DNA from 2 places in the Blautia sp. SF-50 genome. Region 1 is predicted to be linked to the other one. Evidence: a T-box and tRNA genes for the amino acid it is inferred to sense, from the RefSeq annotation. Region 1 holds a T-box; the other holds one or more tRNA genes.
The links. The T-box of region 1 lies ahead of proS (proline--tRNA ligase). A T-box ahead of a tRNA ligase gene usually reads a tRNA of that ligase, here a tRNA-Pro.
Positions count from the first base shown of each region.

Region 2: it has a tRNA-Pro gene. The T-box ahead of proS (proline--tRNA ligase) is inferred to sense a tRNA for this amino acid. The anticodon was not compared.

Region 1 is NZ_FMUW01000013.1:51,263-57,974, reverse strand. Features, by position in the region: gene BLP57_RS09775 (phospho-sugar mutase) at 1-701, opposite strand, end outside; gene BLP57_RS09770 (hypothetical protein) at 800-1,774, opposite strand; gene BLP57_RS09765 (CCA tRNA nucleotidyltransferase) at 1,834-3,174, opposite strand; gene proS (proline--tRNA ligase) at 3,539-4,978, opposite strand; T-box leader at 5,137-5,346, opposite strand; gene BLP57_RS18495 (HD domain-containing protein) at 5,579-6,712, opposite strand, start outside.
Region 2 is NZ_FMUW01000007.1:109,716-116,427, reverse strand. Features, by position in the region: gene BLP57_RS06490 (GH3 family domain-containing protein) at 1-319, shown strand, start outside; gene BLP57_RS06485 (HD domain-containing phosphohydrolase) at 322-2,865, shown strand; gene BLP57_RS06480 (hypothetical protein) at 2,934-3,707, opposite strand; tRNA gene BLP57_RS06475 (tRNA-Pro) at 3,970-4,044, shown strand; tRNA gene BLP57_RS06470 (tRNA-Gly) at 4,072-4,142, shown strand; tRNA gene BLP57_RS06465 (tRNA-Arg) at 4,161-4,234, shown strand; tRNA gene BLP57_RS06460 (tRNA-His) at 4,240-4,313, shown strand; tRNA gene BLP57_RS06455 (tRNA-Gln) at 4,324-4,395, shown strand; tRNA gene BLP57_RS06450 (tRNA-Lys) at 4,407-4,479, shown strand; tRNA gene BLP57_RS06445 (tRNA-Leu) at 4,547-4,626, shown strand; gene BLP57_RS06440 (transglutaminase domain-containing protein) at 4,758-5,771, opposite strand; gene BLP57_RS06435 (ABC transporter ATP-binding protein) at 5,952-6,712, opposite strand, start outside.

The sequences.
Region 1 (6,712 bases):
TAAACGATCTTCAGGTTCCTGCCCTCTGCCTGGATCGCATCCATATGGATGATCTGTTTCTTAAGCTCTGCCATGTAAGCATCATCGACAGCCTGTCCGATCACTTCGAAAAGTCCTGCCTTTACTGCGTCTTCCTTGTCCATGGTCTTTACGGTATTCCAGTCGGAGATTGCCTTTACCTCGCCCATGATACCGGAATCATGAGGTGGTGTGATCTGCGCGCCGTCCTCCCAGTAAACCTTGTATCCGTTGTATTCCGGAGGATTGTGGCTGGCTGTTACGTTGATACCTGCCACACAGCCCAGATGACGTACTGCAAAGGAAAGCTCCGGTGTCGGACGAAGTGTCTCAAAGATATAAGCCTTGATCCCGTTTGCTGCCAGGCAAAGTGCTGCTTCCTGGGCAAACTCCGGTGACATATGACGGGAATCATATGCGATAGCAACTCCCTGGGATTTCTTGTCAACCTTGGCAATATAGTTTGCAAGACCCTGGGTTGCTCTTCTTACCACATAAATATTCATACGGTTGGTACCTGCGCCGATGATACCACGCAGGCCTGCCGTACCAAACTCTAGATCCATATAAAAACGCTCTTTGATCTCATTCTCGTCGTCTTTGATCGCTTTCAGTTCTTCTTTTGTCGCCTCATCGAAGTATGGGTTTTCAAGCCACTGATTATAGATTTCTTTATAATCCATGTTCCAAAATACCTCCCTGTTTCTTTATATAAGATACTTAATATTATATAACAATTTTCAGAAAAAGGGAAGTTTTGTTTTTGTCACATTCAGAATCATTACTGCCTGAAGCACTGTTTTGAAAATTCCTCCCACTGTTTTTTCTGATGGATCAGGGTTCTCAGCTTTTCCACATTTTTTCCGGAGATCACAGCCTTGTTATGTGTATAATAATGGTTTGCCAGTTTCCAGTATTTTTCCGGATAACAGAACCGGACTCTCAGGTTCTGCCACTCAGACTCCGAGAGCGGCCGTACGGAATCATATGCAGAAAGCATCTTCTGCGCGAGGTGCAGATCCCAACTGTATTTCTCCAGAATTTTCCGCATAAAGCGGTACAGATCTGCCATCTGCACATCAAAGCTCCAGTGACTGAAATTCGTCACCGCTGTGTTTTTCCCAAGTATCAGCACATTATGCTGATTATATTCGCCATGACAGATACTGCCGCTTTGAAGAGACTGCTGCCGCAGATTTTTATAATCCGTGGTTTCCAGCATAGCTGCCGCTTCTTCTCCTTTTTGCAGAAACCATTCCACGCTTTTCAGATAATCTTTCTCAAAAGAATTGACCGCTCCTTTTTTTCGGATAAAACGGCGTATTTTTTTTATTTCCTGATTATGCCGGATATATTCTTCCTGCAGATTTCTTCCCGCATAATCCATTTCCACAGGAAGCTGCATGATCTTGTGGATCTGTGCCAGAGTCCGGATGCTTTTTAAAATATCGTTTTCGGATCTCGTGTCACATTCCCGTCCCTCAAACCAGATCTGTGCAGTATATGGAACAGAATCTTTGTCCCTGCTTACCAGTACGCCTTCCCTGTTTCTGAGATAGGCGTCCACAAGACAGTTCTGTTCTTTCATTTTTTCAAGAAGCTGCTGCTGCATGGAAAGCTTTTTTTCCGAGCCATGAAATTCTCGGAGTATCACCGGACCTTTTTCTGTCCGGCACAGAAGTGCCCCCCGCACCCTGCCGGAGAATGAAGCCGTAAGCCCATACTGCTCCAGCACGCTCAACCCATAATCATACAAAAAAGTTCCCCCCTGCCTTATTTTACGTTCTATTTTATGCAGGGGGGATTTTTGTTATTCTATTCGGTTTTTATGCTGTCTTTTTCTGCTGTTTCAAGAAGTTTTTCTTTTGTATTAAGGGTTGGATCTTTCAGCACACAGTCAAGAAGTCTTTCGAGCAGTGCTCCCAGTGCCGGTCCGGCCGGATGTCCTGCCTTTATAAGATCCTTTCCGGAAACTGCCAGGGTTTTCAGAGATGTACATTCTCCTCTTTCAAGGATTCCCTGGTAAGCTTCCGTCACACCGCCTAACCGCGCCAGCTTCTCCTCCCTCCTGTAAGTGCTCTGGGATAAAAGATCTGCCTTCTGCACTTTCAGATACAGCGGAAAAAGCTCTTCTCCGATAAGATTCACAGCTCTCCGCACATCCTCGGCGTCCGGAGTGGGACGAAGATCATGATACCGGATCAGACGACAGGTATTTCGGATCGTTACATTATCAAATTTCAGACGGCGCAGGATCTTTCCTGCCAGCTTTTCGCCTACCGGTCCGTGAGTCTTAAAGTGGTCTCTTCCATTCTCATCTGTCTTTTTTACAACCGGCTTGGCAATGTCATGAAGAAGCATGGTGATACGAAGAAGCCTGTCATTCTCGATCTCCGTAAGGCTTTTCAGGATGTGCTCGCCTACGCTGCAGCAGTGATGGGGGGTATTCTGCGCTGTTTCCATACAGGCATCAAATTCCGGAAGAAATTCCCGGGTAAGGCCTGTCTCCCAGGCTGTCCGGAGGTAATCCGGATGATCGGATACCAGAAGCTTTACAAGCTCTGTCTGGATACGTTCTGCACTTACATGTTCCAGATTTCCGGACATTTTTGTAAGGGCAGCCTTCGTATTTTCCTCCACGGTAAATCCAAGCTGTGCGGAAAAACGCACTGCACGGAGCATCCGAAGGGCATCCTCTGTAAAACGTTCTACCGGATCACCAACACAACGGATGATCTTCCTATTGATATCCTCCATTCCGCCAAACAGATCCACCAGTCCATGCTCCGGATGATAAGCCATGGCGTTGATGGTAAAATCTCTTCGCTTCAGATCTTCCTCAAGACTTCTGGTAAAAGTCACGGCATCCGGGTGGCGACCGTCATGATATTCTCCGTCTACACGGTAGGTTGTCACCTCAAAGCCCTCTTTGCCCATCATTACAGTTACTGTTCCATGCTGGATCCCCGTATCTACAGTTCTGTGAAAAAGCTCCTTCACCTGCTCCGGAAGTGCGGAGGTAGTGATATCCCAGTCCCCAGGCACCCGGTCCAGGATGGAATCCCGGACGCAGCCGCCGACTACATAAGCCTCATAGCCGGCTTCATTGAGAATATGCAGGATCTGTTCTGCTTTTTGTGGTATGTTAATCGTCATAATAACTCCTCTTGATGATCGCTGCTGTCCGTTCAAAACACGTTTACATTTCGCTGTATTATCTCCATGTCAGCAGCCGAATAATATTCTGATATGTTTTCCTTAACGCTATTATAACATAGATTCATAAAAACAGCGGAGCATATTTTGCCCCGCCGTTGTTTCTGCAATATGGTTCCTGTTCACTCCGTTCTCAGTAACACGCTTCGCGATGCACAGAATTTATGCTGATCGCATAAATTCGCGCGGTATGTCTCGGGTTTTCTGTGACCTTCGCTCACACAAAACACCTCGCGGGACATTACCAGTGAACAGTAACGCAATATGATCATCCCACTTTTTTGAAGTGGCCTGCTGTGTTTTTTTAGTATGCACGTCCCCAGTAAACCATTTTCTTAGCCGGTTTTCCGCAGCATACGCAAACGTCGCTTAACTGCTCCTGCTCAAACGGCATACATCTGGATGTTGCCTGGAAATCTTCCTTGATCTTGTCTTCACATGCACGATCACCGCACCACATAGCTTTGATGAATCCCGGTTTGCTGTTGATGATCTCACCGAACTCCTCATAATTCTTTGCTACGTAAGTATGTGCCTCTCTGTGTGCACGTGCGCGCTCCAGCATATCATGCTGAATGGTATCCAGAAGCTCTTTTACCTTATCTGCAAGCTCCTCGAAGGATACTGTATATTTCTCACGGGTATCTCTTCTGCAGAGAACTGCCTGACCGTTCTCGATATCCTTCGGTCCACATTCCACACGAAGCGGGATACCACGCATCTCCTGCTCAGCAAACTTGAATCCCGGGCTCTTGTCTGTCGCGTCAACCTTTGCACGGATACCTGCTGCCTTCAGTGCTGCAAGAAGCTCGTCAGCCTTCTCCATAACACCTTCTTTACGCTGCTGGATCGGGATGATCACAGTCTGTACCGGAGCGATCCTCGGAGGAAGAACAAGTCCGCTGTTATCACCGTGAACCATGATGATCGCACCGATCATACGGGTTGTCATTCCCCAGGATGTCTGGTGAACATATTTCAGTGTGTTATCTTTATCTGTGTACTGGATTCCGAATGCTTTGGCAAAGCCATCTCCAAAGTTATGGCTTGTACCGGACTGGAGAGCCTTACCGTCGTGCATCAGAGATTCGATGGTATAAGTAGCCTCAGCACCTGCAAATTTCTCCTTGTCTGTCTTCTGGCCTTTGATGACCGGAATCGCAAGAACTTCCTCGCAGAAGTCTGCATAGATGTTCAGCATCTGGATGGTACGCTGCTCCGCTTCCTCAGCTGTTGCATGAGCAGTATGTCCCTCCTGCCACAGGAACTCTCTGGAACGAAGGAAGGGACGTGTTGTCTTCTCCCAACGGACAACGGAACACCACTGATTATATACCTTTGGAAGATCTCTGTGGGACTGGATCTCTTTCTGGTAGAAATCGCAGAACAGAGTCTCAGAAGTCGGACGCACGCAAAGTCTCTCCTGCAGCGGATCAAGGCCGCCATGAGTCACCCATGCAACCTCCGGAGCAAAACCTTCTACATGATCTTTCTCTTTATCAAGAAGAGACTCCGGGATAAAGATCGGCATGTAAACGTTCTCTACACCGGTTTCTTTAAATCTGCGGTCAAGCTCATGCTGGATATTCTCCCAGATCGCATAACCTGCAGGTTTGATCGCCATACAGCCCTTAACACTTGTATAGCCACAGAGCTCAGCCTTCTTAACAACGTCTGTATACCACTGAGCAAAATCCTCATCCATAGATGTGATGGCCTGTACTAATTTCTTTTCTTTTGCCATGATAAATCTCCTTTTTCTTGTGATCTGTTACATATTGCCGGCTGTCAGACAGCCACAGCAATCCGGAATCCTTCCAGCTCACTCTTCTGTCCCATAAACCGTACACTGTATTTACAATCCCGTTTTACGGACAAAAAAATAAGCCATCCAAATCCCTCACAAGGGACCGAATGACTTCGGCGGTACCACCCCAGTTAACAGCCTGAAAAGCTGTTCTCTCAACACCCGTTAACGCCGGAAACACACGCCACGCTTCAATCACGCAGAGCTCCGAGGCCGGTTCCACAGTTCACGCACAGGATCCTTCCACCAAAGCAGATCCCTCTCTGAGATAATTCCCTGTGTACTATTCTCATCATCGCCGTATCTTTGATATATTTTAGGCGAAAGCCGCCTCAAAGTCAACCCCAAACAAAAAAAATATAACAAGTCTCTCTGCTATAAGTTACTGTTCACTCCGTTCTCAGTAACACGCTTCGCGATGCACAGAATTTATGCTAATCGCATAAATTCGCGCGGTATGTCTCGGGTTTTCTGTGACCTTCGCTCACAAAAAACACCTCGCGGGACATTGACCAGTGAACAGTAACTGCTATGCTCCTATTCCTTCACAGACACAGCCGGCATCTCCAGATACCTGTTCAGATCTTCTGTGAGAATATGGAGCTTAGTTCTGGTATCCTGTTCCTGGTACGTCAGCCGGCCTGCGATCCTGGTGATATAATCCTCTTCTTCGATGATCTCACAGGTCTCAGGAAAATTGATATCATAATACTGTGCAAGATAAGATACCCAGTAATCCACCGGCACATGTCTGTCTGCGGATAACACGGATTCTCTTCTGAGACAGGACTCCCACACTGCCGGTGAGATCAGCCCTTCTCCTGCAGCTTTCTCAGAGACTCCCAGCATGGCTTCAACAGACGCCTCCAGCTTTACTCTGCAATTATCCAGCTTATCGGCATCCCGGATCAGTTTTGCATGGAAAAGTGTTCTTGCATCGTGGATTCCTTCCAGTTTGAAATCACTGTGCTTCCGAATTGCTGCATCGATCAGCTCATCAAATTTATCATCCTCCACGAAACGCCGGATCAGCTTCTCCTCCCCGAAGAGAAGTTCTGCACCGAACACGGCATGATCCATGGTTCCCGGCTCAAAGCTGTGAAATCTACGGATCTGCTCAAAACGGCCAATATCATGAAGCAGACCGATCAGCTCCGCAAGTTCCACATCTTCACCGGAACATTCCATTTTTCTGGCGATCTCTCCTGCGTATTTCATCACTCCATAGGTATGTACGATCTTCAGACAGATCTGTTCATCCTCCCGGTCGTATTCATCCAGATATTTTTCGAATTCCTGTTTTGCATGTGCAATGTCGATCATTCTGCCACACCCCTTCTTCTTTTGTTCATTCTGTAGCTCTGTAAACAGAATGATCACATAGCTTTCCATCACCTCTTCCATGCCGATATCCCGGGCATAATACTCAGATATGATCTGCTCCATGATCTCGCCCACCCGGTTGTTCCCATGGGTTTTAAAATACAGATAATGCTTTTTCTTCCTGCTTTTGGTCACCGATTCCGCAAGGAACTCCGAAACTATTCCCTGGCGCGGCATCCGGCTCAGAAAGGCAGTATCAAAGAATTCCCGGCTCATAAGGATATTTACCAGAATATCGTTTTCACCGCCCGCCTCAATCGCATGCACTGCCTGGGTATCAAAAATACA
Region 2 (6,712 bases), on a different contig from region 1:
ATATAATGAGAAAAAACGCCCATATCTGCATCTTTATATAGAAGTAAAAAAAGAAGCGCTGATGTATCAGGCTATGAGTACGGATATTCTGAAAGAGCTTCTGACTACGTATTTCAAATATATTGATCAGGATTACCGGGATCTGAAGAAGATCCTGGGAATGGATCCCCTTGTGGTGACCATCCTGCGCTGTGGTACCTTTCATCTGTATGAGTCCAGAAACGGACGGAAACCACGGCATATGAGCACTCCTTATTATGAGGTGGCGGAACTTTTGAGACTGCAGGATGAGATTGGATCCGGGAATATGAGGAAGTAACTATGGAAAGCTATGTATCATTTTCAATCATTTCAGTTTTTTTCTATACATTTATGATACTGACTCTTCTGGCTGGTAAGCGCAGCCGGATCATCAACAGTTTCATGTGTGTGCTGGGAGGAATGCTCTGCTGGACGCTGGGCTCTTTTCTGATGCGTATGGAGGCAGGACCCTCTTACATCCTGTGGTATTATGTGTCTCTGGCCGGAATCCTGTTTCTGCCATATTTTTACTATGTGTTCATCAGTGAATTCATGGGAGTGCGTATGGGCAGAAAAAGCAAGATCCCATTGTTTTTGATGATGCTGCTTTTTGCGATCAATATCCCGGGCGGGATCATCCTGCGCTGGCCGGATCTGATCCGTAAAAACGGTGGTGCGCATTTTGTTTATAAGATCACACCCTGGTTCCTTCTGTTCTTTGTGGTGGCAGGGATCACCATTATCCAGATCTTTATCACCATGTACCGCGGATGCCGGAGACATCCCGGATACCGCAAACAGATCGAACCGATCCTTGTGGGGATACTGATCATTTTTGTGGGAAACCTTGCGCTGGCAGTGCCGGCATTTTCCGGATTCCCCATCGATATTGTCAGCGGCCTGATCAATGCTGTCCTGATGCTTTATGCACTGACCAGAAGACGGCTGTTCCAGATGCGCCGTCTTGCGTCAGATGGGGTTTGCTTTGGTGTGGGCGTGGTCCTGACGGTAGTACTGTTTATCAATCTTTCACCGTACCTGATGAGCTATATCCGAATGCTGCTCCCTGCAGCCAGTGAGTATCATGTGCTGATCTTTTCTTTTGTTTTTCTCATATCTGCATGGCTGGTCACCGTGCTGTGGAAATGTCTGATGAACAATGTTTTTATCAAAAAAGAGATCCAGCAGTCTCAGGAGCTGAAAGATTTCAGCCAGTCGGTTTCCAGGACACTCCGGGTAGGAGAGATCCTGCGCAATACGGTAAATGTGCTGAAGGAAACTACCAATGCAGGACGGATCTATATTTGTCTGAAGGACAAAAAATCAGGGGAATATCAGGCAGTTTACAGTGACCGTCCATTAAATGATCTGGCCTTTTCACTGAAAGCAGATAATCCGGTGGTCACCTGGCTTACCAGAAATGAGGACTGTGTGGTGATCCGGGATTTTCGTTCCTCCACAGCCTACAAATCCATGTGGGAGTCGGAAAAACATATGTTTTCGGAGCTGGGTATTGAATACTGTGCTGGTCTTCGCCAGAATGATGATCTGGCCGGGATCATTGCGATTTCCGGTGACGGACACAGAAATCTGAACCATAATGATCTGGCCATGCTGTCTTCGGTCAGTTCGGTAGCTTCCATTGCCATCAAAAATGCCAGACTTTATGAGGCGGCATGGACAGAGGCAAGGACCGATGAACTGACAGGCCTTCTGAACCGGAAATATTTTTATGAGATCCTGGATGAGGAATACGAAAAAAATAAAGATGGTTCGCTTGCACTGATCCTGTTCAATATCGATGATTTCAAGTTGTACAATCAGCTGTACGGAAATCAGCAGGGAGATGTTGCACTCCGAAAGGTGGCAGATATCATCCAGGCAAGTGTGGGAGAACGGGGATATGTGGCACGGCATAGTGCCAAGGAATTTGCGGTCCTGATGCCAAATTACGATATTTTTTCCGCCAGAAATCTGGCAGAATCCATACAGAAGCAGATCCTGCATATGCGCAACGATTCTGCAGACTACAAGCTGAAGATCCTTACGGTAAGCGTGGGGATCAGTGCGGCGCCTTATGCGGCACGCTCAGCAAAGGAGCTCCTGGATAATGCGGACCTGGCAGTATATCATGTAAAGCGCAGCGGTAAAAACGGCATCGAGATTTTTGACACCATGCTGAAGGAAAGCCTGGATGAAGAAAATGCGGGTAAGAAATCCGATCATGAACATATTTATCAGTCCTATGAATCCACGATCTATGCGTTGACTGCAGCCATTGATACCAAAGATCATTATACCTTCGGACATTCCAACAATGTGGCTTATTACGCAACAAGTCTTGCGAAGGCGCTGAACTATACAACGGAAATGGTGGAGATCATCCGTCAGGCGGCGCTTCTTCATGATGTTGGAAAGATCGGGATCCCGGAGCATATCCTGAACAAGGAAGGCAAGCTTACGGATGAAGAGTATGAGATCATGAAAGGTCATGTGGAGGCGTCCATCGGGATCATCCGTCACCTTCCGTCGCTGGATTATGTTATCCCTGCGGTTATCGGTCATCACGAACGTTATGACGGAAACGGCTATCCAAGGAGGATCGCGGGAGAAGATATCCCGGCATCTGCAAGGATCCTCTGCATCGCAGATTCCTTTGATGCCATGACATCCAAACGTTGTTATAAGGAACTGATGCCAGTGGAAAAAGCTCTTCGGATCATAAGAGAAGAGGAAGGAAAACAGTTCGATCCGGATATGGCGGAGGTATTTATCCACATATTTCGGGAAGGAAAGATCCATCTGGCAGAACCGGCGGAGCTGAAACGGGAAGAAAAAGCATAAAGAATATTAAGATTACGGGTCTGACAAGCTATGTCAGACCCGTTTTTGTGAAGAATATGAAGAAAGCTTTATTTATCATCTCCAGTAAGGCGAAGTACATCCCGGATCTCATCCACATTCATATCCAGGATCACGGCAAGCTCATCAATGGTGAATTTGGTGGCGTCATCATCGTCTGTGAGTTCTTTAACCGCAGCCTCCAGGTTTTCTACCTTGGATACCAGATAGTCGTCACGGAATTTCTGTTGTGTCTGTTCCTCAATGGCATGAAGGATCCCACTGCGGATACGACCACGCATCCAGGTGTCGTTTTTCTCCTGTGGGGCAGTTTCTTTGAGAGACGCCAGAAGGGCCAGATTTGCCTCCTGAATGAGATCGGCCAGGTGGATTTCCTCACAGTTCAGTTCAGCGGCCATCTGGGCTGCCTGAGCCATGTAGAACTGTGTCAGTGCACCTTCGGCAGCAGTGTCACCCTTTGCAAAGGCATGAAAGAGGGACGCAAGATCATCCGGATCAAGTCCTTCCGGGGAAAAGCTTTCCATATAGTCACTGAGATAAGCCTGTTCTTCGGCAGTAAGAGCAGCACGGGTACCCGGAAGCTCGTCCTTGTCGCTGGATTCGGATGAAACAGCATCTGCTCTGGCAGCGCCGGCAGCTTCATCGGCGCCTTCGATGGTGATCCCCTTTAATTTGAGATACTGCAGGATCTTTACAAGCTGTGAAGTGCTCAGATCCGATTCATCGAAATGATCACGGATCTGCTGCTGGGAGAGCTGCTTATTGTTTTCCTCAGCGATGGCACAGATGTCATTAAGCTTCTGCTGAAATAATTTTATATCCATGTAAAAACATCTCCTTATTATTTGCTTTTTTTCTTGACTTTAATTATGGTTTCATGATACCATAAGCCAGTCGCAAATGACAAGAAAACCTTTAAATAGGCGGAAAAAACGTGAAAAAAAGTTTTTTTAAAAAAATTCAAAAAAGGTGTTGACATTTGTAGATTGCTATAATATAATATCACTTGTCGTCAGGCAGGAAACGAAAACGAAACACAAACGAAGACGACAACAACTTAATAAAAACCATAAGTAAATGGTACATCGGGGTGTGGCTCAGCTTGGCTAGAGCGCCTGGTTTGGGACCAGGAGGCCGCAGGTTCGAATCCTGTCACCCCGACTGCTGTAAACTTATTACCGCAAGCATGCGGGTGTAGTTCAATGGTAGAACACCAGCCTTCCAAGCTGGATACGTGGGTTCGATTCCCATCACCCGCTTCTCTGAGAAGAGAGCATGTGTCTGTAGCTCAGCTGGATAGAGCAACGGCCTTCTAAGCCGTGGGTCGGGGGTTCGAATCCCTTCAGGCACGTTGTGGTGGGTATAGCGCAGTTGGTTAGCGCGCCAGATTGTGGCTCTGGAGGCCCAGGGTTCGAATCCCTGTATCCACCCTTCGCCCATTGGGCTATCGCCAAGCGGTAAGGCACAGCACTTTGACTGCTGCATTCGCTGGTTCGAATCCAGCTAGCCCAGTCCTTTTTTATGGGGTATTAGCTCAGTCGGTAGAGCACTTGACTTTTAATCAAGTTGTCCGGGGTTCGAATCCCCGATGCCTCATTAGCGGAAAGCATTTGCTTTCCGTTATTTTTTTATCATCAGACAGGATGAAAATATAATTGAATATGCGGATATGGCGGAATTGGCAGACGCGCTGGTTTTAGGTACCAGTGGGCAACCGTGCAGGTTCAAGTCCTGTTATCCGCAGTGCTTAAGAGGCTTTCTATAAATCTGATTTATGGAAAGTCTTTTAATTTTTAGAATTATATTCACAGAAAAATGCCACATATGCATAATGATATGTGGCATTTTGACTCTATCGAATTTCTTAAATGACGTTACAGTTTCTCCCCTTCATTCACTTCCTCAATAAACACCTTCCCTTCCGCCTGCTGTTCCACAAAATGAAATCGAAGTACAGCCTGAGGCCAGTTGAGTGTGATGATGGCTTTTTTGTCCCGTGTCTTTCCTGCGGCCTGGATCTGATCTACAAGGTCTGCGAGGACTTCACGGGTGAGATATCCGCCTCGCCAGTGGAAGGTGAATTCGCGGCCTTTTTTTGCGGCCTGGAGGGCACGTTTGTATACGTCTTCCAATTTGGTGAAGGATAGCTTTTTCTCACGGTAATAAAAGTGGTTTCCATCCGGGCAGGGAGGTGCCGGAGCGATCAGTGGTTCATGGTCACGGAAGATGTTTTTGTCATCCAGATTAAAATAATCGTAACGGATACTGGTTAAGCCGTCTTCGTTTTTGCCCAGAGTATTATCGAAGGTGGCATCCAGATGATAGTACTGTCCGTTGATCCGGACGATGTTCCAGGTATGACGGTATTTGATCCCTTTTTCCGGATTGTTCCCGCAGATGGCGATAATACACCATACACCAAGGGCATCACAGAGGACCTTTACGGATTTGGCGATTCCCTCGCAGACACCGACACCATGGCCCAGAGGCCCGATGATCTCGTGGGAATATGGCTTTTTCAGTTTGTCGTAGCGGATATTTTCGCAGATGAAGTCATGGACATATTTTTCCTTATCCCACTCGGAAAACTTCATGGCGGTGCGCACAAGCTTGTCTACGCGGGCTCCCAGGGCTTTCTGATGCTCCCGGATTTTATTTTTGTCGAAGATATATTCAGGAATCAGTATCAGATTTGGCGAGTCCTTGTAATAACGGTATTTAAACCCCACAGCCCAGAAAATCTCCGGGTGATCCAGACGAAGCTGGAAAAATACATCATAGAGCCAGTTTCCATCGGTGGTTGGTACCTGCGGGATCAGGAACTCGTCGGAAAGCTCCATAAGCCCGTGAAGCATTGCACGGTACACGTTTTGTTTATCTTTCGACATTTTGCCGTAGTAATATTCTTTAGTTTGTTTCATATATAAAAATACGGAGACTCCTTTCCGGAAAAATAGATTTCAATCAAAGATTATAGCATAAAAAAACATGCAGGACTATCAGAAAAGATACACCCTGCATGTTTTTTGTATTGAATATTTTAAATCGAAAATAACTGTGAGCCTGGATTAGCCGTTATACAGCTGATAATACCGGCCCTTCTGTGCAAGCAGCTCCTCGTGGGAACCACGCTCGATGATGTGTCCTTGCTCCAGGACCATGATGCAGTCACTGTTGCGTACTGTGGAAAGTCTGTGGGCGATCACAAAGGTCGTCCTGCCTTCCATCAGCTTATCCATACCATCCTGTACAAGCTTTTCGGTACGGGTATCAATGGAGCTGGTGGCCTCGTCCAGGATCAGGACGGGTGGGTCTGCAACGGCTGCACGGGCAATGGAGAGAAGCTGTCGCTGGCCCTGACTTAAGTTTGCACCGTTTCCGCGGAGAAGGGTATTATAACCCTGCGGAAGCCTGCGGATGAAACCGTCGGCGTTGGCAAGCTTTGCTGCTGCGATAACCTCCTCATCTGTGGCATCCAGCTTTCCGTAGCGGATATTTTCCATAACGGTTGCTGTGAACAGGTTGGTATCCTGAAGAACGATGCCCATGGAACGTCTGAGATCATCTTTTTTGATCTTGGTGATGTTGATGCCGTCATAACGGATCTTACCCTTCTGAATGTCGTAAAAACGGTTCAGAAGATTAGTGATGGTGGTTTTTCCGGCGCCGGTAGAGCCTACAAAAGCGATCTTCTGGCCTGGCTGTGCATACATGTTGATGTCATGGAGAACGATCTTGTTGGAATTATAACCAAAGTCTACATCCTCCAGGACCATATCACCCTTCAGCTCGATATAATCAGTGGTACCCTCAGCTTTGTGGAAATGCT